One region of the Streptomyces solicathayae genome, then DNA from elsewhere that is predicted to be linked to it. Evidence: riboswitches for the same ligand, from Rfam matches in the RefSeq annotation. Region 1 holds a riboswitch; each other region holds the start of a gene.

Evidence for each region. Region 1 has a riboswitch for cobalamin ahead of R2D22_RS12400 (ribonucleoside-diphosphate reductase subunit alpha). Riboswitches for the same ligand answer to the same signal wherever they lie in the genome.
Region 2: linked by a shared signal. The riboswitch ahead of R2D22_RS28620 (cobalamin biosynthesis protein) and the one ahead of R2D22_RS12400 (ribonucleoside-diphosphate reductase subunit alpha) in region 1 are both predicted to bind cobalamin.
Region 3: linked by a shared signal. The riboswitch ahead of R2D22_RS33625 (energy-coupling factor ABC transporter permease) and the one ahead of R2D22_RS12400 (ribonucleoside-diphosphate reductase subunit alpha) in region 1 are both predicted to bind cobalamin.

Annotation. Positions count from the first base shown of each region.
Region 1 covers NZ_CP137573.1:2,760,830-2,768,292, forward strand. Annotated here, with positions in the region: gene R2D22_RS12380 (GntR family transcriptional regulator) at 1-715, shown strand, start outside; gene R2D22_RS12385 (DUF3311 domain-containing protein) at 921-1,175, shown strand; gene mctP (monocarboxylate uptake permease MctP) at 1,172-2,794, shown strand; gene R2D22_RS12395 (GNAT family N-acetyltransferase) at 2,871-3,374, shown strand; cobalamin riboswitch at 3,428-3,552, shown strand; gene R2D22_RS12400 (ribonucleoside-diphosphate reductase subunit alpha) at 3,687-6,059, shown strand; gene R2D22_RS12405 (ribonucleotide-diphosphate reductase subunit beta) at 6,059-7,072, shown strand; gene def (peptide deformylase) at 7,162-7,463, opposite strand, start outside.
Region 2 covers NZ_CP137573.1:6,179,558-6,187,020, reverse strand. Annotated here, with positions in the region: gene R2D22_RS28630 (inorganic phosphate transporter) at 222-1,487, shown strand; gene R2D22_RS28625 (hypothetical protein) at 1,500-1,721, shown strand; cobalamin riboswitch at 1,856-1,984, shown strand; gene R2D22_RS28620 (cobalamin biosynthesis protein) at 2,017-2,979, shown strand; gene R2D22_RS28615 (cobyric acid synthase) at 2,976-4,484, shown strand; gene R2D22_RS28610 (putative cobaltochelatase) at 4,531-6,567, shown strand; gene cobO (cob(I)yrinic acid a,c-diamide adenosyltransferase) at 6,567-7,175, shown strand; gene R2D22_RS28600 (cobyrinic acid a,c-diamide synthase CobB) at 7,169-7,463, shown strand, end outside.
Region 3 covers NZ_CP137573.1:7,354,585-7,362,047, reverse strand. Annotated here, with positions in the region: gene R2D22_RS33645 (TerD family protein) at 1-160, opposite strand, end outside; gene dhaK (dihydroxyacetone kinase subunit DhaK) at 403-1,395, shown strand; gene dhaL (dihydroxyacetone kinase subunit DhaL) at 1,404-2,027, shown strand; gene R2D22_RS33630 (PTS-dependent dihydroxyacetone kinase phosphotransferase subunit DhaM) at 2,024-2,443, shown strand; cobalamin riboswitch at 2,534-2,728, shown strand; gene R2D22_RS33625 (energy-coupling factor ABC transporter permease) at 2,758-3,468, shown strand; partial or broken gene R2D22_RS33620 (energy-coupling factor ABC transporter substrate-binding protein) at 3,468-3,824, shown strand; gene cbiQ (cobalt ECF transporter T component CbiQ) at 4,092-4,841, shown strand; gene R2D22_RS33610 (ATP-binding cassette domain-containing protein) at 4,838-5,713, shown strand; gene R2D22_RS33605 (hypothetical protein) at 5,739-6,260, opposite strand; gene R2D22_RS33600 (SMI1/KNR4 family protein) at 6,279-6,836, opposite strand; gene R2D22_RS33595 (hypothetical protein) at 6,897-7,322, opposite strand; gene R2D22_RS33590 (hypothetical protein) at 7,352-7,463, opposite strand, start outside.

The DNA of each region.
Region 1 (7,463 bases):
CACCGCACGCGTGCCCAAGTACTACCGGCTCAAGCGACACTTGCTCGACATGACGGAGACCCAGGCCCCCGGCACCCCGGTCCCGCCCGAGCGCACGCTCGCCGCAGAGTTCGACACCTCGCGCACGACGGTGCGCCAGGCCTTGCAGGAACTGGTCGTCGAGGGCCGGCTGGAACGGATCCAGGGCAAGGGCACGTTCGTGGCCAAGCCCAAGGTCTCGCAGGCCCTGCAGCTCACCTCGTACACCGAGGACATGCGGGCGCAGGGCCTGGAGCCCACCTCGCAGCTCCTCGACATCGGGTACGTCACGGCCGACGACACCCTGGCCGGGCTGCTCGACATCTCGGCCGGCGGCCGGGTGCTCCGCATCGAGCGCCTGCGCCTGGCGAGCGGCGAGCCGATGGCGATCGAGACCACCCACCTCTCGGCCAAGCGCTTCCCGGCGCTGCGCCGCTCGCTGGTGAAGTACACCTCGCTCTACACCGCGCTGGCCGAGGTCTACGACGTCCACCTCGCCGAGGCCGAGGAGACCATCGAGACCTCGCTGGCCACCCCGCGCGAGGCCGGACTGCTCGGCACCGACGTGGGCCTGCCGATGCTGATGCTCTCCCGTCACTCGCTGGACGCCCGGGGCGAGCCGGTCGAGTGGGTCCGCTCGGTCTACCGCGGCGACCGCTACAAGTTCGTGGCGCGACTCCAGCGACCGAACGGCTGAGCGGCTGAGCGGCTGAAATTCGACTGAACCAGTGCCCCGGCGCATCCGTGAGATGTGTCGGGGCATTGTCGTTCCTGTGCCGCGGTATACACCGAGACACTCTCGATACACGTCCGTTATTCGGACCGGGGTTCCAAAGAGCGGGACTGTCCCCTAAATTTCCTGCGCATTACAACAGGTGATCATCGAGGGGACGGTTCGCCGTATGTCAGAAGTGACGCAACAAAAGCAACCAACCGTCACACCACTCCGGGTGGTTGTCGCGCTCTGTCTCGTCGCGCCGTTCGTGGCCATGCTCTGGGTGAGCTCGTACGCGAAGGTCGAGCCGCTCTTCGCCGGCATCCCGTTCTTCTACTGGTACCAGATGGCCTGGGTCGTGATCTCGACCGCGCTCACGATGCTCGCCTACCAGCTGTGGCAGCGCGACCAGCGCGCCCGCAAGGGCGGTGAGTCGAAGTGAAGGACGGCGTGAACGGCGTCGCACTCGCCGTCTTCATCTTCTTCTTCCTCGCAGTAACGGTCATGGGCTTCATGGCCGCGAAGTGGCGCAAGGCCGAGAACGAGAACAGCCTCGACGAATGGGGCCTCGGCGGCCGCTCGTTCGGCACCTGGGTCACCTGGTTCCTGCTCGGCGGCGACCTCTACACCGCGTACACCTTCGTCGCCGTCCCGGCGGCGATCTACGCGGCGGGCGCGGCCGGCTTCTTCGCCGTGCCGTACACGATCCTGGTCTACCCGCTGATCTTCACCTTCCTGCCCCGGCTCTGGTCGGTGTCGCACAAGCACGGATACGTCACCACCTCGGACTTCGTCCGCGGCCGGTTCGGCTCCAAGGGCCTGTCGCTGGCGGTCGCCGTCACCGGCATCCTGGCCACGATGCCGTACATCGCACTCCAGCTGGTCGGCATCCAGGCCGTCCTGGACGTGATGGGTGTCGGTGGCGGCGAGAACACCAACTGGTTCGTCAAGGACCTGCCGCTGCTCGTCGCGTTCGGTGTCCTCGCGGCCTACACGTACTCCTCCGGCCTGCGCGCCCCGGCGCTCATCGCCTTCGTCAAGGACACCCTGATCTACCTCGTGATCGCGGTGGCGATCATCTACATCCCGATCAAGCTGGGCGGCTTCGACGAGATCTTCGCCAAGGCGGGCGAGGCGTACCAGACGGTCAACCCGGCGACCGGCAAGCCCAAGGGCGCGCTGGTGCCCGGCGAGGCGGGCCAGTGGACGTACGCGACGCTGGCGCTCGGCTCGGCGCTCGCGCTGTTCATGTACCCGCACTCGATCACGGCGACGCTCTCCTCGCGCAGCCGTGACGTGATCCGCCGCAACACCACGATCCTGCCGCTGTACTCGCTGATGCTGGGCCTTCTCGCGCTGCTCGGCTTCATGGCGATCGCGGCCGGCGTGAAGGTCACCAACGGCCAGCTCGCCATTCCGCAGCTGTTCGAGAACATGTTCCCGGACTGGTTCGCCGGCGTCGCGTTCGCGGCCATCGGCATCGGCGCGCTGGTCCCGGCGGCCATCATGTCGATCGCCGCGGCCAACCTCTTCACCCGCAACATCTACAAGGACTTCCTGAAGCCGGACGCCACGCCGGCGCAGGAGACCAAGGTGTCCAAGTTGGTGTCGCTGCTGGTGAAGGTCGGCGCGCTGGTCTTCGTCCTCACCATGGACAAGACGGTCGCCATCAACTTCCAGCTGCTCGGCGGCATCTGGATCCTGCAGACCTTCCCGGCCCTGGTGGGCGGTCTGTTCACCCGCTGGTTCCACCGCTGGGCGCTGCTCGCCGGCTGGGCGGTCGGCATGGTGTACGGCACGGCCGCCGCGTACGGCGTGGCCAGCCCGACGCAGAAGCACTTCGGCGGCTCCGCGGCGGAGATCCCGGGCATCGGCGAGATCGGCTACATCGGCCTCACCGCGTTCGTGCTCAACGTGGTCGTCACCGTCGTCCTGACCTTCGTCCTGAAGGCGGTCAAGGCCCCCGAGGGGACCGACGAGACCTCCCCGGCGGACTACACGGCGGACGCCGGCGACCCGGGCGTCACGGCCGACCTGTCGAAGGCCGGCGCCGGTCACTGACCCGCCGCCGTCCAGCGCCGCCCGCCTCCGGAAACCCTGAGGCGGGCGGCGCCATGACGGGGGCAGACTGGCGTCCATGGACTTCACGATCAGGGCGGTACGCCCCGAGGAGTACGAGGCGCTCGGGGAGATCACCGCACGGGCCTATCTGGACGACGGACACCTGGACTTCGGCGAGGACGACGACTATCTGCACCTCCTGAAGGACGTGGCCCGCAGGGACGCCGAGGCCGAGGTGCTGGTCGCGGTCGACGAGACGGGAACGGTCCTCGGCGGCGTGACGTTCACCGCCGGAGGCGAGGAGTGGGCCGACATCGCCGTGCCCGGCGAGGCGGAGTTCCGGATGCTCGCCGTCGCGCACGCGGCGCGCGGGCGGGGCGTCGGCGAGGCCCTCGTCCGGGCCTGTGCCGAGCGGGCCCGGACGCTCGACGGCTGCACCCGCCTGGTCATGTCCACCCAGGCCCGCATGGCCGACGCGCACCGGATCTACGAGCGGCTCGGCTTCGTCCGGACGTCCGCACGGGACTGGAAGCCCCTCCCGGACATGGACCCGCTGCTCACCTACAGCCTGGAGCTCTGAGCCGAGAACGACACAACATGTGGGGGGTGCTCCGAGGGGCGCCCCCCACATGTATGCTCATGCTCGCTGTCGCCGCAGGGGAATCCGGTGGAAATCCGGAACTGTCCCGCAACGGTGTGGTTTCGGTGCGTATCCGCACCTGCCGAGTCCGAGGACCTGCCGACGGTGCGCCCGGTCCGTCCGTTCCGGGTGCCGACTGACGTCCGGGCCTCGCGGAGTGGGCCGGTGGACGCGGGCCCCCGTGCGTACGGCCGCCCGCCCGCCTCCCCTCGCCGCGCCGGCCACGAGCGCCGAGCGAGGGAGAGCCCCCACGTGACCATCGCGCCCGCCGATCCGGCTTCGGCCGAGGCTTCCGCGGTCGAGAGCGACGGCCCCGGGACCGCACTGCTGCGGACCCTGACCGACCTCACCGCCGATCTCCCCGACACCGACCCGGGCCGGGTCGCCGCCGCCGCGCTGCGCGGCCGGCACGCCGGCTCGGACGAGGCGGAGCTGCGCGAGCTGGCCACGGAGGCCGCCGCCGGCCTGATCGCCGAGGACCCCGCGTACTCCCGGCTCGCCGCCCGGCTGCTCACCCTCACGATCGGTCAGGAAGCGGCCGGCCAGGGCGCGGTGTCGTTCTCCGCGTCTGTCGCCACCGGCCACCGCGAGGGCCTGATCGCGGACCGCACCGCGGACTTCGTCGCCCGGCACGCCGCCCGCCTGGACGGGCTGATCGACCCGGCCGCGGACGACCGCTTCGGCTACTTCGGCCTGCGCACCCTCTACTCGCGCTACCTGCTGCGGCACCCGATCACCCGCAAGGTCGTCGAGACGCCGCAGCACTTCATGCTCCGCGTCGCCTGCGGCCTGGCGGAGGACGACAGCCTGCGGGCCCTGGACGAGGTCGCCGCGCTGTACGGGCTGATGAGCCGGCTCGACTACCTGCCCTCCTCCCCCACCCTGTTCAACTCCGGCACCCGGCACCCGCAGATGTCCTCCTGCTACCTGCTGGACTCGCCGCTGGACGAGCTGGACTCGATCTACGACCGCTACCACCAGGTGGCGCGGCTCTCGAAGCACGCCGGCGGCATCGGCCTGTCGTACTCCCGCATCCGCGCCCGCGGTTCGCTGATCCGCGGCACCAACGGGCACTCCAACGGCATCGTGCCGTTCCTGAAGACGCTGGACGCCTCGGTCGCCGCCGTGAACCAGGGCGGCCGCCGCAAGGGCGCCGCCGCGGTCTACCTGGAGACCTGGCACGCGGACATCGAGGAGTTCCTGGAGCTCCGCGACAACACGGGCGAGGACGCCCGCCGTACGCACAACCTGAACCTTGCCCACTGGATCCCGGACGAGTTCATGCGCCGGGTGAACGCGGACGCCGAGTGGTCGCTGTTCTCCCCGGCGGACGTGCCCGAGCTGGTCGACCTGTGGGGCGAGGAGTTCGACTCCGCGTACCGCAGGGCAGAGGCGGCGGGCCTGGCTCGCAAGACCATGCCGGCCCGCGACCTGTACGGCCGGATGATGCGGACCCTGGCGCAGACCGGCAACGGCTGGATGACGTTCAAGGACGCCTCCAACCGCACGGCCAACCAGACGGCGGAGCCGGGCACGGTCGTCCACTCCTCGAACCTCTGCACCGAGATCATCGAGGTCACGAACGACGGCGAGACGGCCGTCTGCAACCTGGGTTCGGTGAACCTCGGCGCCTTCGTCGACACGGCGACCGGCGACATCGACTGGGAGCGTCTGGACGCGACCGTCCGTACGGCCGTCACGTTCCTCGACCGGGTCGTCGACATCAACTTCTACCCGACCGAGCAGGCCGGCCGGTCCAACGCCCGCTGGCGGCCGGTGGGCCTGGGCGCGATGGGCCTCCAGGACGTCTTCTTCCGGCTGAAGCTGCCCTTCGACTCGGCCGAGGCGCGGGCGCTGTCGACGAGGATCGCCGAGCGGATCATGCTCGCCGCGTACGAGGCGTCCGCCGACCTGGCCGAGCGCAACGGCCCGCTCCCGGCCTGGGAGAAGACCCGCGCGGCGCGTGGCGTCCTGCACCCGGACCACTACGACGTGGAGCTGAACTGGCCCGAGCGCTGGGCCTCGCTGCGCGAGCGGATCTCCGCCGTCGGCATGCGCAACAGCCTGCTGCTCGCCATCGCGCCGACCGCGACGATCGCCTCGATCGCCGGTGTGTACGAGTGCATCGAGCCGCAGGTCTCCAACCTGTTCAAGCGCGAGACGCTGTCCGGCGAGTTCCTCCAGGTCAACTCGTACCTGGTGGCCGAGCTGAAGAAGCTCGGCGTGTGGGACGCGCAGACCCGCGAGGCGCTGCGCGAGTCCAACGGCTCGGTGGCCGGCTTCACCTGGGTGCCGGCGGAGGTGCGCGAGCTGTACCGGACGGCCTGGGAGATCCCGCAGCGCGGCCTGATCGACATGGCGGCGGCGCGGACCCCGTTCCTCGACCAGAGCCAGTCCCTGAACCTGTTCATGGAGACGCCGACGATCGGCAAGCTGTCGTCGATGTACGCGTACGCCTGGAAGCAGGGCCTGAAGACGACGTACTACCTGCGCTCCCGCCCGGCGACCCGGATCGCCCGCGCGGCCCAGGCCGCCGCCCCGATCCCCGTCCAGCAGGCCGCCCCCGACGCGGACGCCGTCGCCTGCTCCCTGGAAAACCCCGAGTCCTGCGAGGCCTGCCAGTAATGAGCTCGACCGACAAGAACCTCCTCGACCCGGGCTTCGAGCTCACGCTCCGCCCGATGCGCTACCCGGACTTCTACGAGCGCTACCGGGACGCGATCAAGAACACCTGGACCGTCGAGGAGGTCGACCTCCACTCGGACGTCGCCGACCTCGCCAAGCTCACGCCGGGTGAGCAGCACATGATCGGCCGCCTCGTCGCGTTCTTCGCGACCGGCGACTCGATCGTGGCGAACAACCTGGTGCTGACGCTGTACAAGCACATCAACTCCCCGGAGGCGCGGCTGTACCTGAGCCGTCAGCTCTTCGAGGAGGCGGTCCACGTCCAGTTCTACCTGACGCTCCTGGACACGTACCTGCCCGACCCGGCCGACCGCGCGGCGGCCTTCGACGCGGTCGAGAACATCCCCTCCATCCGCGAGAAGGCGCAGTTCTGCTTCAAGTGGATGGACTCGGTCGAGAAGATCGAGAAGCTGGAGACGGCCGCCGACCGGCGCCGCTTCCTGCTCAACCTGATCTGCTTCGCCGCCTGCATCGAGGGCCTGTTCTTCTACGGCGCCTTCGCGTACGTGTACTGGTTCCGGTCCCGCGGCCTGCTGCACGGTCTGGCGACCGGCACCAACTGGGTGTTCCGCGACGAGACGATGCACATGAACTTCGCCTTCGAGGTCGTGGACACCGTCCGCAAGGAAGAGCCTGAGCTCTTCGACGACGCGCTCCAGCAGCAGGTCACCGACATGCTGAAGGAGGCCGTCGAGGCGGAGCTGCAGTTCGGCCGTGACCTGTGCGGCGACGGCCTGCCGGGCATGAACACCGAGTCGATGCGCGAGTACCTCCAGTGCGTCGCCGACCAGCGCCTGCAGCGCCTCGGCTTCCCGCCGGTCTACGGCTCGGAGAACCCGTTCTCCTTCATGGAGCTCCAGGGCGTCCAGGAACTGACCAACTTCTTCGAGCGCCGCCCGTCCGCCTACCAGGTGGCCGTCGAGGGCTCGGTGGACCTGGACGAGGACTTCTGATCCTCCCCGCATGAACGGCGAAGGGCCCCGCTCCACCACGGGGGGAGAGCGGGGCCCTTCGCGTGCGCGGGCGCGGGGCGGCGGCGGTGTCAGTCGTTCGGGACCGTCTCGTAGCGCGGGGTGCCCTCTTCCATCTGGCGGAGGGCGTCCTTGCGGTCGCGCTTCGACAGCTTGTCGATGTAGAGGAAGCCGTACAGGTGGTCCGTCTCGTGCTGGAGGCAGCGGGCGAAGTAGCCGGTGCCACGGACCTTGATCGGGTTGCCCTGGGCGTCCTGGCCGTGCACCTCGGCGTAGTCCGGGCGGGCCAGCGAGGCGTACGCGGTCGGCACCGACAGGCAGCCCTCGTTGGAGTCGTCGAGGATGCGGCGGTCGGCCGGCAGGTCCTGGAGGA
Region 2 (7,463 bases), 3.4 Mb from region 1:
GGCCGCCGGGCGATAGTGGCCGTACCGGCACACACCGGCCACTCCCCCACGAGTACGGGTATTACCGCCGGTCACACCCGCCTCGTTCGAGCGACCCCACGGCTAAGCGGAATCCCCGGAACCCGGTTCGAGACACCCCATCGCCCGACCCAGTTCATCTTCCGTTCACTCAGGTTGCTTACGTTCGACGCGCCACTGACGTCAAACGATTGCCTGGGTAAATGGAACACATCACGCTGCTGCTCGCCATTGTGGTCGTGACAGCTCTCGTGTTCGATTTCACGAACGGTTTCCACGACACCGCCAACGCGATGGCCACGACCATCTCGACCGGTGCACTCAAGCCGAAGACGGCGGTGGCCATGTCCGCCGTGCTGAACCTCGTCGGCGCCTTCCTGTCCATCGAGGTCGCCAACACGATCTCCAAGGGACTGGTCAACGAAGAGGGCATCCAGCCCGAAGTGATCCTCGCCGCGCTCGTCGGCGCGATCCTGTGGAATCTCGTGACCTGGCTGGTCGGACTGCCGTCCAGCTCCTCCCACGCTCTGATGGGCGGCCTCATCGGTGCGACCGTCGCCTCGATCGGCGTCAGCGGCGTCAACGGCGACGTCGTCGTCACCAAGGTCCTGATCCCGGCCGTCGCGGCCCCGCTGGTCGCCGGCATCGCCGCGATGCTCGGCACCCGGCTCTCGTACCGCCTCGGCAAGAACGCGGACGGCAAGGCGACCGAGAAGGGCTACCGGGCCGGTCAGATCGCGTCCGCCGGTCTCGTCTCCCTCGCCCACGGCACCAACGACGCCCAGAAGACGATGGGCATCATCACCCTGGCCCTGGTCGCCGGCGGCGCCCTCGCCCCCGGCTCGAACCCGCCGGTCTGGGTCATCGTCTCCGCCGGTACGGCGATCGCGCTCGGCACCTACCTCGGCGGCTGGCGCATCATCCGCACGATGGGCAAGGGCCTGACGGACCTCCAGCCGCAGCAGGGCTTCGCCGCGCAGACCAGCGCGGCCACGGTCATCCTGGCCTCCTCCCACCTGGGCTTCTCCCTCTCGACCACGCACTCCTGCTCCGGCGCCGTCATGGGCGCGGGCCTGGGCCGCAAGGGCGGCGTCGTCCGCTGGTCGACCGCCACCCGGATGTTCGTCGCCTGGGGCCTGACCCTTCCGGCCGCGGGCCTGGTCGGGGCCGGCGCCGAGTACGTCGCCCGTCAGGGCTCCTGGGGCGTCGCCGCCGTCACGGCCTTCCTGATCGCCTCCTGCGTCGCCATCTGGGTCATCTCCCGCCGCCAGGTCGTCGACCACACCAACGTCAACGACACGGACGTCGACGCCGAGCCCGCGGGTGTCGTGACCACGGCCATCGCGGCCGTCACCCCGCCGCCGGCCGGCTCCGTCGCCGCCGTCGCGGACGAGGACCTCAAGACCACCATCCCCACGCCGGCCCCCACGGACCCGGCCGCTCCCCCGGCCTCCGCCGCCGCGGTGTAAGGAACGAACGACATGAAGATCGACTGGGCAGCTCTCGGCTCCGTCTTCGGAGTCAGCCTCGTGGCGACCGTCGCCCTCGTGGGCCTGTTCACCCTCGGCATCGCCGGCCTCTCCAAGCAGGAGCGGGCCGCCGCGCAGGGCGGCTCCGCCGCACTGGCGCGGACCGGCGCGTACGCCTGCTTCGCGCTGTGCGCGGCGGCCGTCGCGTACGGCATCTATCTGATCGTCGCCTGACGATCCGGAACCACCGGCCGGGCGGGTCGCACCTTCGGGTGCGGCCCGCCCGGCCGTCGTGTTTGTGGTGCTTCGCACAGTGACCCGTCGCAGGTCAAGGGTGAGTTGACGGCTGTTCGCGGGGCGTGGTGGACTCACGGGGCCATTACGGCGGCAACGAAGAGGAAGCCCGGTGCGAATCCGGCGCGGTCCCGCCACTGTGACCGGGGTACGAGGTACGAGCCCCGGGAGCCAGGAACTCTCGCCGCCGGTCACGTCGAGCCAGGGCGCGGACCCTGAGTGAGGACAATGCGCCATGCCTGGCCGCAGTTCAGCCACAGCTGTCTTCGCGTACGGCGCCACCGCCGGTCTGGTGGCCGATCTCGCCCTGGGCGACCCGCGCCGGGGCCATCCCGTCGCGGCCTTCGGCCGGGCCGCGGGGGCGGTCGAGCGCGTCCTGTGGCGCGACCACCGCGGCTGGGGTGCGCTGCACACCGCCGCCTGCGTGGGCGGCGCCGCCGCCGCGGGCGCGCTCGCGGCCCGGGCCGTCAGGGGCCGGAGCACCGCCTCCGTCGCGCTGACCGCAGCCTCCGTGTGGGCCGTCGTCGGCGGCACGAGTCTGGGCCGGGAGGCCCGGGCGATCGGCGGCGCGCTCGCGGCGGGCGACCTGGAGGCCGCCCGGGAGCGGCTGCCCCATCTGTGCGGACGCGACCCGCAGGCGCTGGACGGTCCGGGGATGGCCCGCGCCGTCGTCGAGTCGGTCGCCGAGAACACCTCCGACGCCGTGGTGGGCGCGCTCGTGTGGGGCGCGGTCGCGGGAGTGCCGGGGCTGCTCGGCTTCCGCGCGGTGAACACCCTGGACGCGATGGTCGGCCACAAGTCCGCGCGGTACCGCCGGTTCGGCTGGGCGTCGGCCCGGCTCGACGACCTGGCCGGATGGCCGGGCGCCCGGCTGACCGCCGCGCTGGCCACCGTCGCCGGCGGCGACCGCCAGGGCGCGGTACGGGCCTGGCGCGCGGACGCGGCGAAGCACCCGAGCCCCAACGCGGGCCCGGTGGAGGCCTCGTTCGCGGGGGCGCTCGGCGTACGGCTCGGGGGCACCCTGTCGTACGGCGGGCGGGTCGAGCACCGGCCGGTCCTGAACGGGCCGGGCCGGGACGTGGCGGTGGCCGACATCGAGCGGGCGGTACGTCTGTCGCGCCGGGTGACGGCGCTGACGCTGGGGGTGTGTGTGGCCGGAAGGCTCGTGGCGGGCGCGTGGAAGCGGAGGGGTGCATGAGAGGCGGGGGGCTGCTGGTCGCCGGGACCACGTCCGACGCGGGCAAGAGCGTCGTCACGGCCGGCATCTGCCGTTGGCTGGTCCGGCAGGGGATCAAGGTCGCGCCGTTCAAGGGACAGAACATGTCCCTGAACTCCTTCGTGACCCGGGAGGGCGCGGAGATCGGCCGGGCGCAGGCCATGCAGGCGCAGGCGGCACGGGTCGAGCCGACCGCGCTGATGAACCCGGTGCTGCTGAAGCCCGGCAGCGACCGGTCCAGCCAGGTCGTGCTGATGGGCAGGCCGGTCGGCGAGCTGAGCGCCCGCGGGTACCACGGGGGCCGGCAGAAGGAGCTGTTCGAGCCGGTCCTCGGCTGCCTGGAGGAGCTGCGGAGCACGTACGACGCGGTGATCTGCGAGGGCGCGGGCAGCCCCGCCGAGATCAACCTGCGGCGCACGGACATCGTCAACATGGGGATCGCGCGGGCGGCGGAGCTGCCGGTGGTGGTCGTCGGGGACATCGACCGGGGCGGGGTGTTCGCCCAGTTCTTCGGAACGACGGCGCTGCTCGCGCCGGAGGACCAGCGGCTGATCGCCGGGTACCTGGTGAACAAGTTCCGCGGCGACGTGACGCTGCTGGAACCGGGTCTCGACATGCTGCACGGCCTGACCGGGCGGCGGACCTTCGGCGTCCTGCCGTACGCGCACGGCCTCGGCATCGACGAGGAGGACGGCCTGCGGGTCTCGCTGCGCGGCGCGGTGCGGGAGTCCGTGGTCGCGCCGCCGGTCGGCGAGGACGTGCTGCGGGTCGCGGTCTGCGCGGTCCCGCTGATGTCGAACTTCACGGACGTCGACGCGCTGGCGGCCGAGCCGGGCGTGGTGGTGCGGTTCGTGGACCGCGCGGAGGAGCTCGTCGACGCGGACCTGGTCGTCGTACCGGGGACGCGCGGGACGGTGAAGGCGCTGGCCTGGCTGCGGGAGCGAGGCCTTGCGGACGCTATCGCGCGGCGCGCGGCGGAGGGCCGGCCGGTGCTCGGCATCTGCGGCGGCTTCCAGGCGCTGTCGGAGCACATCGAGGACGAGGTCGAGTCCAAGGCGGGCAGCGTGGCCGGGCTCGGGCTGCTGCCCGTACGGGTCCGCTTCGCGGTGGAGAAGACCCTGGCCCGCCCGGTCGGCGAGGCGCTCGGCGAGCGCGTCGAGGGCTACGAGATCCACCACGGTGTCGCGGACGTACACGGCGGCGAGCCGTTCCTGGACGGCTGCCGGGTGGGCGCGGTGTGGGGAACGCACTGGCACGGCTCCCTGGAGAGCGACGGCTTCAGGCGGGCGTTCCTCCGTGAGGTCGCGACGGCGGCGGGCCGCCGCTTCGTCCCGGCACCGGACACGTCGTTCGGCGCGCTGCGGGAGGAGCAGCTGGACCGCCTCGGCGACCTGATCGAGGAACACGCGGACACGGACGCGCTGCTGCGTCTGATCGAGACCGGCCCGCCGGAAGGCCTTCCGTTCGTACCGCCGGGCGCGCCGTGAGGCGGCCGGTGGATCAGCCGTTGGAACTCGTGGAAAGGACCAGCCTGTGAGCACCCGGTATCCGTTCACCGCCGTCGTCGGGATGGACGACCTGCGGCTGGCGTTGCTGCTGAACGCCGTCAGCCCGGCGGTGGGCGGGGTTCTCGTGCGCGGCGAGAAGGGGACCGCCAAGTCGACCGCCGTGCGGGCGCTCGCCGATCTGCTGCCGCCGGTGGCCGTGGTCGCCGGGTGCCGGTTCAGCTGTGATCCCGCCTCGCCCGATCCGGGCTGCCCGGACGGGCCGCACCGGGCGGCCGGGGCCGACTCCCGGCCCGCGCGCATGGTCGAGCTGCCCGTCGGCGCGTCCGAGGACCGGCTGGTCGGCGCGCTGGACATCGAGAAGGCGCTCGCCGACGGTGTGAAGGCGTTCGAGCCGGGGCTGCTGGCCGATGCGCATCGCGGCATCCTGTACGTCGACGAGGTCAATCTGCTGCACGACCATCTGATCGATCTGCTGCTCGACGCCGCCGCCATGGGCTCCTCCTACGTCGAGCGCGAGGGCGTCTCCGTGCGGCACGCCGCGCGGTTCCTGCTCGTGGGCACGATGAACCCCGAGGAGGGCGAGCTGCGGCCGCAGTTGCTCGACCGGTTCGGGCTCACCGTCGAGGTCGCCGCCTCGCGCGAGCCCGAGCAGCGGGTCGAAGTGGTGCGCCGGAGGCTCGCTTTCGAGGACGACCCGGCCGCCTTCGCCGCCCGCTGGGCGGCCGAGGAGACCGCGCTGCGGGACCGGATCGTCGCCGCCCGCGCCCTGCTGCCGCAGGTCGTGCTCGGGGACGCCGCGCTGCTCCAGATCGCCGCGACCTGCGCCGCGTTCGAGGTCGACGGCATGCGCGCCGACATCGTGATGGCCCGGACCGCGACCGCGCTCGCCGCCTGGGCGGGGCGGACCGACGTCACATCGGAGGACGTCCGGCAGGCGGCGCTGCTCGCGCTGCCGCACCGCCGGCGCCGCAACCCCTTCGACGCTCCCGGCCTCGACGAGGACAAACTCGACGAGACCCTGGAGCAGTTCAAGGGCGAAGAGCCGGAGGACGATCCGGACCCGGACCCCGACGGCCCCGGCGACGGCGGCCCGGACGGGGGTGGCGGTGGCGGTGGCGTTCCGCCGCAGGGCGACGGGCCCGACGCCGCCCCGGAGAGCCCGTCCCCCGACGAGGCCCCCGCCCCCGCGCCCTCCCCCGGCGGCGCCGGAGAGCGCGCAGCCGTCAAGGCCGCCGAGCCGTTCCGTACGAAGATGCTCAGCGTGCCCGGTCTCGGCGAGGGCGCGGCCGGCCGCCGCTCCCGCGCTCGTACCGAGCACGGCCGGACCACCGGCGCCACCCGGCCCCGCGGCGCGCTGACCAAGCTCCACCTCACCGCCACGGTCACCGCCGCCGCCCCGCACCAGAGAGCCCGCGGCCGTTCCGGCCCGGGCCTGGTGGTCCGGCGCGACGACCTGCGGCAGGCGACCCGTGAGGGCCGCGAGGGCAACCTCGTCCTGTTCGCCGTGGACGCCTCCGGCTCCATGGCCGCCCGGCAGCGCATGAGCGCGGTCAAGGGGGCGGTGCTCTCGCTGCTCCTCGACGCGTACCAGCGCCGCGACAAGGTCGGCCTGGTCACCTTCCGCGGCCGTGACGCCGAGGTCGCGCTGCCGCCGACCTCGTCCGTCGACGCCGCCGCGGCCCGGCTCGAACAGCTCCCGACGGGCGGCCGTACGCCGCTCTCCGCCGGGCTGCTCAAGGCCCACGACGTGCTGCGCGTCGAGCGGTTGCGCGACCCGTCGCGCCGCCCGCTGCTGGTCGTCGTGACCGACGGCCGGGCGACCGGCGGCGGCGCGGACCCGGTGGCGCTCGCCGCCCGCGCCGCGCGGCTGCACGCCGCCGAGGGCACCGCCAGCGTGGTCGTGGACTGCGAGACCGGGCCGGTCCGGCTCGGCCTCGCCGGGGACCTCGCCCGTGAACTCGGCGGCACCGCCGTCACCTTGGACGAGCTGCGCGCCGACTCGATCGCCGGCCTCGTCCGGAACGTACAAGCCGAACACGCCACCGCCAGGAGGGCCGCCTAATGCCGCAGGGACAGCCGACCGTCATCCCCGACGACGGTCTCACCACCCGCCAGCGCCGCAACCGTGCGCTGGTGATGGTGCACACCGGTGTCGGCAAGGGGAAGTCGACCGCCGCGTTCGGCATGGCGCTGCGCGCCTGGAACCAGGGCTGGCCGATCGGGGTGTTCCAGTTCGTCAAGTCGGCGAAGTGGCGGGTCGGCGAGGAGAACGCGCTGAAGGCCCTCGGCGAGACCGGCAAGGGCGGCACGGTCACCTGGAACAAGATGGGCGAGGGCTGGTCCTGGATCCAGCGCGAGGTCGCCGAGGGCGAGCAGTCGCACGAGGACAAGGCGCGCGAGGGCTGGGAGCAGGTCAAGCGCGACCTGGCCGCGGAGAAGTACAGGTTCTACGTCCTCGACGAGTTCGCGTACCTGCTGCACTGGGGCTGGATCGACACCAAGGAGGTCGTCGAGGTGCTGCGCGACCGGCCCGGTCAGCAGCACGTCGTCATCACCGGCCGCAACGCCCCGCAGGAACTGCTGGACTTCGCGGACCTGGTGACCGACATGTCCAAGGTCAAGCACCCGATGGACGCCGGTCAGAAGGGGCAGCGGGGCATCGAGTGGTAGCACGTCTCGTCATCGCCGCGCCGTCCTCCGGGGCCGGCAAGACCACGGTCGCGACCGGCCTGATGGCCGCGTTCGCCGGCCGTGGCCTCGCGGTGTCCCCGCACAAGGTCGGCCCCGACTACATCGACCCGGGCTACCACGCGCTGGCCACCGGCCGCCCGGGCCGCAACCTGGACGCCTTCATGTGCGGTACGGGGCTGGTCGCGCCGCTCTTCGCGCACGGCGCGCGGGGCTGCGACCTGGCCGTCGTCGAGGGCGTGATGGGTCTGTACGACGGGGCCGCCGACC
Region 3 (7,463 bases), 4.6 Mb from region 1:
CGCCGGCCCGTTCGAGGACGATGTGTTGGACGGCCTTGCCGGCGGCGTCCAGGAGCAGCGCGAAGACCGCCACCTCCGGCACCCCCTCGCCGGCCGCCTGCCGGCCGACCTCGATCCGCCACTCCTGCCCGGGGACCGGCAGGTTCTCCCCCTTGATCATCTGCGTCACCGCGTCATGCTGGCACGCCGCTCCCAGTCCGGTCCACGCCCCGGTGCGGCAATACGGAAACGCCCAGGTCGTCCCGCACCTGCTTGAGATCGTCCGGATCCCACCGGTGGTTCACCGGTGCGCGCACGCTCCCCTGCGTCGATAATTGCGCCGTGACGCGCCTTCGCACACCTGCTCTGACCTGCGAAGACTCAGCTCAGCGGCTTGCCTGCCAGTCTCACCAGGAGGTACCCATGAGGATGCTGATCAACGTCCCCGAGACCGTCGTCGCCGATGCCCTGCGGGGGATGGCCGCCGCTCATCCCGAACTGGCCGTCGACGTGGAGAACCAGGTGGTGATGCGGCGGGACGCGCCCGTGGAGGGAAAGGTCGCGCTGGTGTCGGGAGGCGGGTCCGGGCACGAGCCGCTGCACGGCGGGTTCGTGGGGCCGGGGATGCTCGCCGCCGCGTGCCCCGGGGCGATTTTTACGTCGCCCGTGCCTGACCAGATGGTGCGGGCAGCCGCCGCGGTGGACAGCGGGTCCGGGGTGTTGTTCGTCGTCAAGAACTACACCGGTGACGTGTTGAACTTCGAGATGGCCGCCGAACTCGCCGAGGACGAGGGCGTCCAGGTCGCCAAGGTGCTCGTGGACGACGACGTCGCGGTGACGGACAGCCTGTACACGGCGGGCCGGCGTGGCACGGGCGCGACGCTGTTCGTGGAGAAGATCGCCGGAGCCGCCGCCGAGGAGGGGCAGCCGCTGGAGCGGGTCGAGGCGATCGCGCGTCAGGTGAACGCGAGTTCGCGCAGCTTCGGCGTGGCGCTGAGCGCCTGCACGACCCCCGCGAAAGGCAGTCCCACCTTCGATCTGCCGCCGGGCGAGCTCGAGTTGGGGATCGGCATCCACGGCGAGCCGGGGCGCGAGCGGCGCGCCATGATGACCTCCCGGGAGATCGCCGACGTCGCCGTCGACGCCGTCCTGGAGGACCTGCGACCGGACGGCCCCGTCCTCGTACTCGTCAACGGCATGGGTGCCACCCCGCTCCTCGAGCTGTACGGGTTCAACGCCGAGGTCCAGCGGGTGCTCGCCGAACGCGGGGTTCCGGTCGCCCGGACGCTCGTCGGCAGCTACGTGACCTCGCTGGACATGGCAGGCTGCTCGGTGACCCTGTGCCGGCTGGACGAGGAACTGCTGCGGCTGTGGGACGCACCGGTGGAGACGCCCGCCCTGCGCTGGGGCCGGTGAGGAGGGGAGTGCCCGACGTGACCTCGTACGATGCCGAACTCGACGCCCTGTTCTTCCGACGCTGGCTCACCGCCGCCGCTGACGCCGTGGACCGCGAGGCCGGCCGGCTCACCGAGCTGGACTCCGCGATCGGCGACGCCGACCACGGCGTGAATCTGCAGCGCGGCTTCGCCGCCGTCACGGCCGTGCTGGAGAAGGAGGAACCGGCCACCCCGGGCGCAGTCCTCGTACTGGCCGGGCGGCAGCTGATCTCCACGGTGGGCGGCGCCTCCGGTCCGCTGTACGGGACGCTGCTGCGGCGTACCGGGAAGGAACTCGGCGACGAGCCGGCGGTGGGCCGGCAGCGGCTCGCCGAAGCGCTGGGTGCCGGGGTGGCGGCGGTCGCGCAGCTCGGCGGGGCGAAGGCCGGGGACAAGACGATGCTCGACGCGCTGCTGCCCGCCGTCGCGGCGCTGGCCGAGTCCTTCGGGGCGGCCCGGGACGCCGCCGGGCAGGGCGCCCTGGACACCGTGCCGCTGCAGGCGCGCAAGGGCCGCGCCAGCTATCTCGGCGAGCGCAGCATCGGGCACCAGGACCCGGGGGCGACGTCCTCGGCCCTGCTGATCGGCGCCCTGGCGGAGGTGGCCGCGTGACGGGCGATCACTCCGCGAACCGGGTCGGGATCGTGCTCGTCTCGCACAGCGCCGCCGTCGCCGACTCCGTGGCCGAACTGGCCCGGGGACTCGCCGGCGGCGGCCCGTACGCAGCGCTCGCCGCCGCCGGCGGTACTCCCGACGGCGGCCTCGGCACCAGCTCCGAGCTGATCGCGGAGGCGGCGCGGGCGGTGGACGAGGGCGCCGGGGTGGCGCTCCTCGTCGACCTCGGCAGCGCTGTACTGACGGTGAAGGCAATGCTCGCGGAGGGTGACGAACTGCCCCCGGACGCACGGCTCGTGGACGCCCCGTTCGTCGAGGGGGCCGTCGCCGCGCTCGTCACGGCGAGCGCCGGCGGGGACCTGGACGCGGTGACCGCGGCGGCGTCGGAGGCGTACGGCTACCGCAAGGAGTGACCCGCGTACGGGAGCGGGCGGACGACGTGGGGCACCGGCCGGACGACACCGCCGAAACCCGGCCATGTTGTGATGCGCCTGGTCAACGCACTAATGTCGCAGGGCCTTGGTGTACGGGAAACCGGTGAAGTACCGGTGCGGCCCTCGCCACTGTGATCGGGAGGTCCGGCTCCATCCCTCGCGGGAAGCCACTGGACCGCTGCGGAGAACCGCTGCGGTGTGGGAAGGCGGAGTCCGGGCGGCATGACCGTCAGCCAGGAGACCGGCCAAGGTGCGTTGTCCATCCACGAGGTGCTGGAGAGGGTCTCCCAACCATGCATATAGCCGAGGGGTACCTGCCCCCCTTGCACGCGGCGGCGTGGGGTGCGGCGTCCGCCCCCTTCGTCGTCCACGGCGTCCGTGCCCTGACCCGTGAGGTCAAGGCGCATCCCGAGTCGACCCTGCTGCTGGGTGCCTCCGGCGCCTTCACGTTCGTCCTGTCCGCACTCAAGCTGCCGTCCGTCACGGGAAGTTGTTCGCACCCCACCGGCACCGGGCTCGGCGCGATCCTGTTCCGGCCGCCGATCATGGCGGTGCTCGGCACGATCACGCTGCTGTTCCAGGCCCTGCTGCTCGCCCACGGCGGGCTGACCACACTGGGCGCGAACGTCTTCTCGATGGCGATCGCCGGGCCGTGGGCGGGGTACGGGGTCTACCGGCTGCTGCGGCGCTTCGACGTGCCTCTGATGGTGACCGTGTTCTTCGGCGCGTTCTTCGCCGACCTGACGACGTACTGCGTCACCAGCGTCCAGCTCGCGCTGGCGTTCCCCGACCAGGGCACCGGATTCCTCGGAGCGCTCGCGAAGTTCGGGTCCATCTTCGCCGTCACGCAGATCCCGCTCGCCGTCAGCGAGGGGCTGCTGACCGTGCTGGTCATGCGGCTCCTGATCCAGTCCAGCAAGGGTGAACTGACTCGGCTCGGCGTCCTGCTGCGGGGCGGAACCGACGGCGGGAAGGCGACGACGAAGGAGGCCGTGGTCCGGTGATGAGTCGTAACGCGAAGATCAACACGTTGCTGCTGCTCACGGTGGCGGCGCTCGCCGTCCTGCCGCTGGTGCTGGGCCTCGGCGACCACAAGGAGCAGCCGTTCGCGGGGTCGGACGGGGAGGCCGAGGCGGCGATCACCGAGCTGGAACCGGACTACGAGCCCTGGTTCAGCCCGCTGTACGAGCCTCCGTCGGGCGAGGTCGAGTCCGCGCTGTTCTCACTGCAGGCGGCGATGGGCGCAGGGGTGCTCGCGTACTACTTCGGCCTGCGGAAGGGGCGGAAGCAGGGGGAGGCGAGGGCGCTGGCCGCTTCGGCGACGCGGGACGGGGCCGCGGGTTCGGGTGCGGACGGGGACGCGGGTGTGGATGGGGACGCGGGCGGGGGCGTGGACGACGACGCGCGCGCGAACGCGGCCACGGACGTACCCGCCGCCGGGGCTTCGGGGACGTCCGCGGAGGGGCCGTCGCGGCGGCCGTCCGCCGACGGGCTGTCGCGGCCCGCTGCCGACACCGCCTCCCGGCCGTCCGCCGACGGGCCGTCGGCTCCCCCCGCCGACGGGGCCTCGACGCCGTCCACCCGCCGGCCCTCGGCGCCGTCCACCGGCGACGCGTAGCCGCCGCCCGTGCTGCCGATCGACGCGGCCGCGCACAGCAGTCGCTGGCGCCGCCGCCATCCTCTCGACAAGGCCGTGCTCGGCTTCGGTCTCACGCTCTGCGCCGTGTGCCTGCCGCCGTGGCCCGGCGCGCTGCTGGTCGCCGCCACGACGCTGACCGTGCTGCTCGGCCCTGCCGGGGTGCCGCCCCGTCAGCTGTGGCGGGCGTTCCGGATCCCGCTGGGGTTCTGCGTGACGGGCGCGGTGCCGCTGCTGTTCCAGGTGGGCGGGCCGGGCTCGTTCGTGGCCCTGGCCCCGGACGGCCCGGTGCACGCGGGCGAGTTGCTGCTGCGTACCTCGGCGGCCTCGCTGGGCGTGCTGCTGTTCGCGTTCACCACACCGGTCTCGGACGTGCTGCCCCGGCTGGTCGGGGCGGGCGTGCCCGCGCCGGTCGTGGACGTGGCCCTCGTGATGTACCGGATCAGCTTCCTGCTCCTGGACGCGGTCTCCCGGATCCGGCAGGCGCAGGCGGCCCGGCTCGGCCTGACCACCCGGGCCGCGACCTGGCGTTCGCTGGCCGGCCTCGGCGCGACCGCGTTCGTACGCGCCTTCGACCGGGCTCAGCGGCTGCAGACCGGTCTCGCCGGGCGCGGCTACGACGGCACGCTGCGGGTCCTGGTGCCGCAAGCCGCGGTCTCGCGCCGGTTCCTCGCGGCGACGGCGGCCCTGCTGACCGGACTGGTCGCCCTCACTCTCGTACTGGAAAGGTCCCTCCCGTGACACCCGCAGCCAACCCCTCAGCGCCCCCTCCGCCCCCGGTCGTCGAGCTCGTGCGGGCGGGGTTCGCGTACGAGGACGGTCCGCCGGTCTTCGACGGGATCGACTTCGCCGTGCCGGACGGGCGTGCGATGGCGCTCCTGGGCCGCAACGGAAGCGGAAAGACGACCCTGATGCGCCTGCTGAGCGGCGGCCTGCAGGTCGCCCGCGGCGCGCTGCGGCTGGCCGGCGAGGACGTGTCGTACGACCGCAAGGGGCTGACCCGGCTGCGCACGACGGTGCAGTTGGTGGTGCAGGACCCGGACGACCAGCTGTTCGCCGCGTCGGTCGGTCAGGACGTGTCGTTCGGGCCGTTGAACCTGGGCCTGCCGGAGGACGAGGTACGGCTGCGGGTCCGCGAAGCGTTGGAGGCGCTGGACATCACGGCGCTGGAGGACCGGCCGACGCACCTGCTCTCGTACGGGCAGCGCAAGCGGGCGGCGATCGCCGGCGCGGTGGCGATGCGTCCGCGTGTGCTGATCATGGACGAGCCGACGGCGGGACTCGACCCGCACGGGCAGGAACGACTCCTCGAGATCCTGGGCCGGCTACGGGATGGGGGCACGACGGTGGTGATGGCGACGCACGACGTGGACCTGGCGCTGCGCTGGGCGGACGACGCCGCGGTGCTCTCCCCCGCCGGCCTGCGCACGGGCCCGGTCGAGGAGCTGCTCGCCGACGACGCCCTGCTGGCCGCGGCGCGCCTGCGCCGCCCCTGGGGCATGGCCGTGACCCGCCTGCTGCGAGAGCGCGACCTGCTCCCGGACGGCGTACCCGGCCCGCGCACGGCGGAGGAGCTGGACGCGTGGGCGGCGCGGGAGTCCCCCACCGCCTGAAGCAGCGGAAGCTGCCACGGCCTCCTCAGTCGTCGGCCGCGACCAGCACCGTCACCCGCCCCGCCTTCCGATCGACGGCCACGAACTCGTGGAACTCCCCGTGCACCCCGCCCCAGTCGTGGAAGTCCTCCTCGCCGAGCCCACTGAGCCGGTAGACGCGGTCCGCCGCGACCCACCGGTCGATCGCCTCCCTCCGCAGCTCCGCCGCCAGTCCGGCGGGGACGGTCTCGTACTGGTTCGCCCACTCCCACAGCGACCGCGCGGCCTCGTCCGCGCCCACGTGCTCGTACGCCTCGGGCGTGACGCGACTCAGCCAGTACGGCCCATGCCGCGTCCCGTCCGACGTGACTCCCCCGCCCGCGTAGTCGTCCCGGAACTGCTCGTGCCCGATGAGCGCGGCCAGCAGGGCTCGGTCTGCCAGCGCCGCCGCAGGCATCCGCAGCCGCTTGACGTCGACCCACCGATACCCATGCGCGGAAGCGCTTGCGAAGGGGTGGTCCCGGAAGTTGATGAAGGCGCTGCCTTCGTGGGTGAGTACGTCCCGCATGACCCCAGATCCGTTCCGTCAGACGCCGGAGGCCAAGCGGCTCGCCGCCCGGTCCCACGGCTGTGGTTCGGCCACATCGTCCCTGTCGAAGGCGTCCTCCTCGAACCAACCTGCTCCCGCGAGCCAGGTCTCCAGCCACGCGGCCAGACCGGCGGAGTCGAGAAACCAACACTCGTCCCACGACCCGCCGCTGTACGGATTCGGCTCGAAGAGCAGGACCTGGCCGTCCTCACTGAGGCAGTCGACGCCGGCATACATGGCACAGCCCCAGGTCAGAATCGGCAGAACGCCTTCGGGCCACTCCGGGTGCTCCGCTCCGACGGACGCCTCACGTCGCGCGAGGTATTCGCCGACGACACTCGAACCCGGGCCGAGCAACGGCAACAGCCGGTAGTCGGGGCCGAAACCACCATCAGCGACCTCGCGGTAGAGGCGGGCCAGCAGCGGATGCAGCGCAAAGCCCAGTCGCCCCTCGGCCTCCGCTATCTGCCCGTCGCCGACGGGCGCGGGAAGCTGCTCGTTCTCCGATACGGCCCGGGCGGCAACGCGTTGCACGAGGTCATCAACGGTGGTCATGACCGTGATGCTGACAGAGCCCACTGACAAGTCGACCAACAGTGCTGCGCAGGCCAGGCGTCACGCCGCACGGCAGGCGTCGCATGTGTGGCTGTCGATCGCTGCCGCCAGGCCCCGGGTCGCCGCTCGTACCGCCGGGTCCCTGTCGCTGGTCAGCAGGTCCACGGCGCCGCCGCCGCTGAGCACGGATCGGTGAGCTGCGTGTTGCACGTCGATGTGTTGACTGCCGTGTTCGAGGATCGCCTGCAGCAGTGCGATCACTTCGGGTCGGGTGGCCACGGATTCGGTCACGGCGAGATCCCACAGGAAGGGCACCGCGGCAACCGTCGCGTCGAAGACGGCCAGGTCACCGAGCCACAGCCCGAGATCACACAACGCATCGGCACTCGTCGTGGCGTCGCCCCAGGCCACCCGCGACAGTCGGCCCGGAACGTCTTCTGCGGATCCGTAGGCATGAGTCAGCTCGTGCCACCGAACGCGGCTCATGCCCTTGAGAATCGTCCCCACCAAGCCCACTACTGGATACCCATGCCCCACCGGTATGCGCGCCACGCGGCCCTCAGAGTTTCGAGCTCCGTGCGGGGGAAATGCCCACCCCACTTGCTGCGATAGGCACTCTCGCCGTAC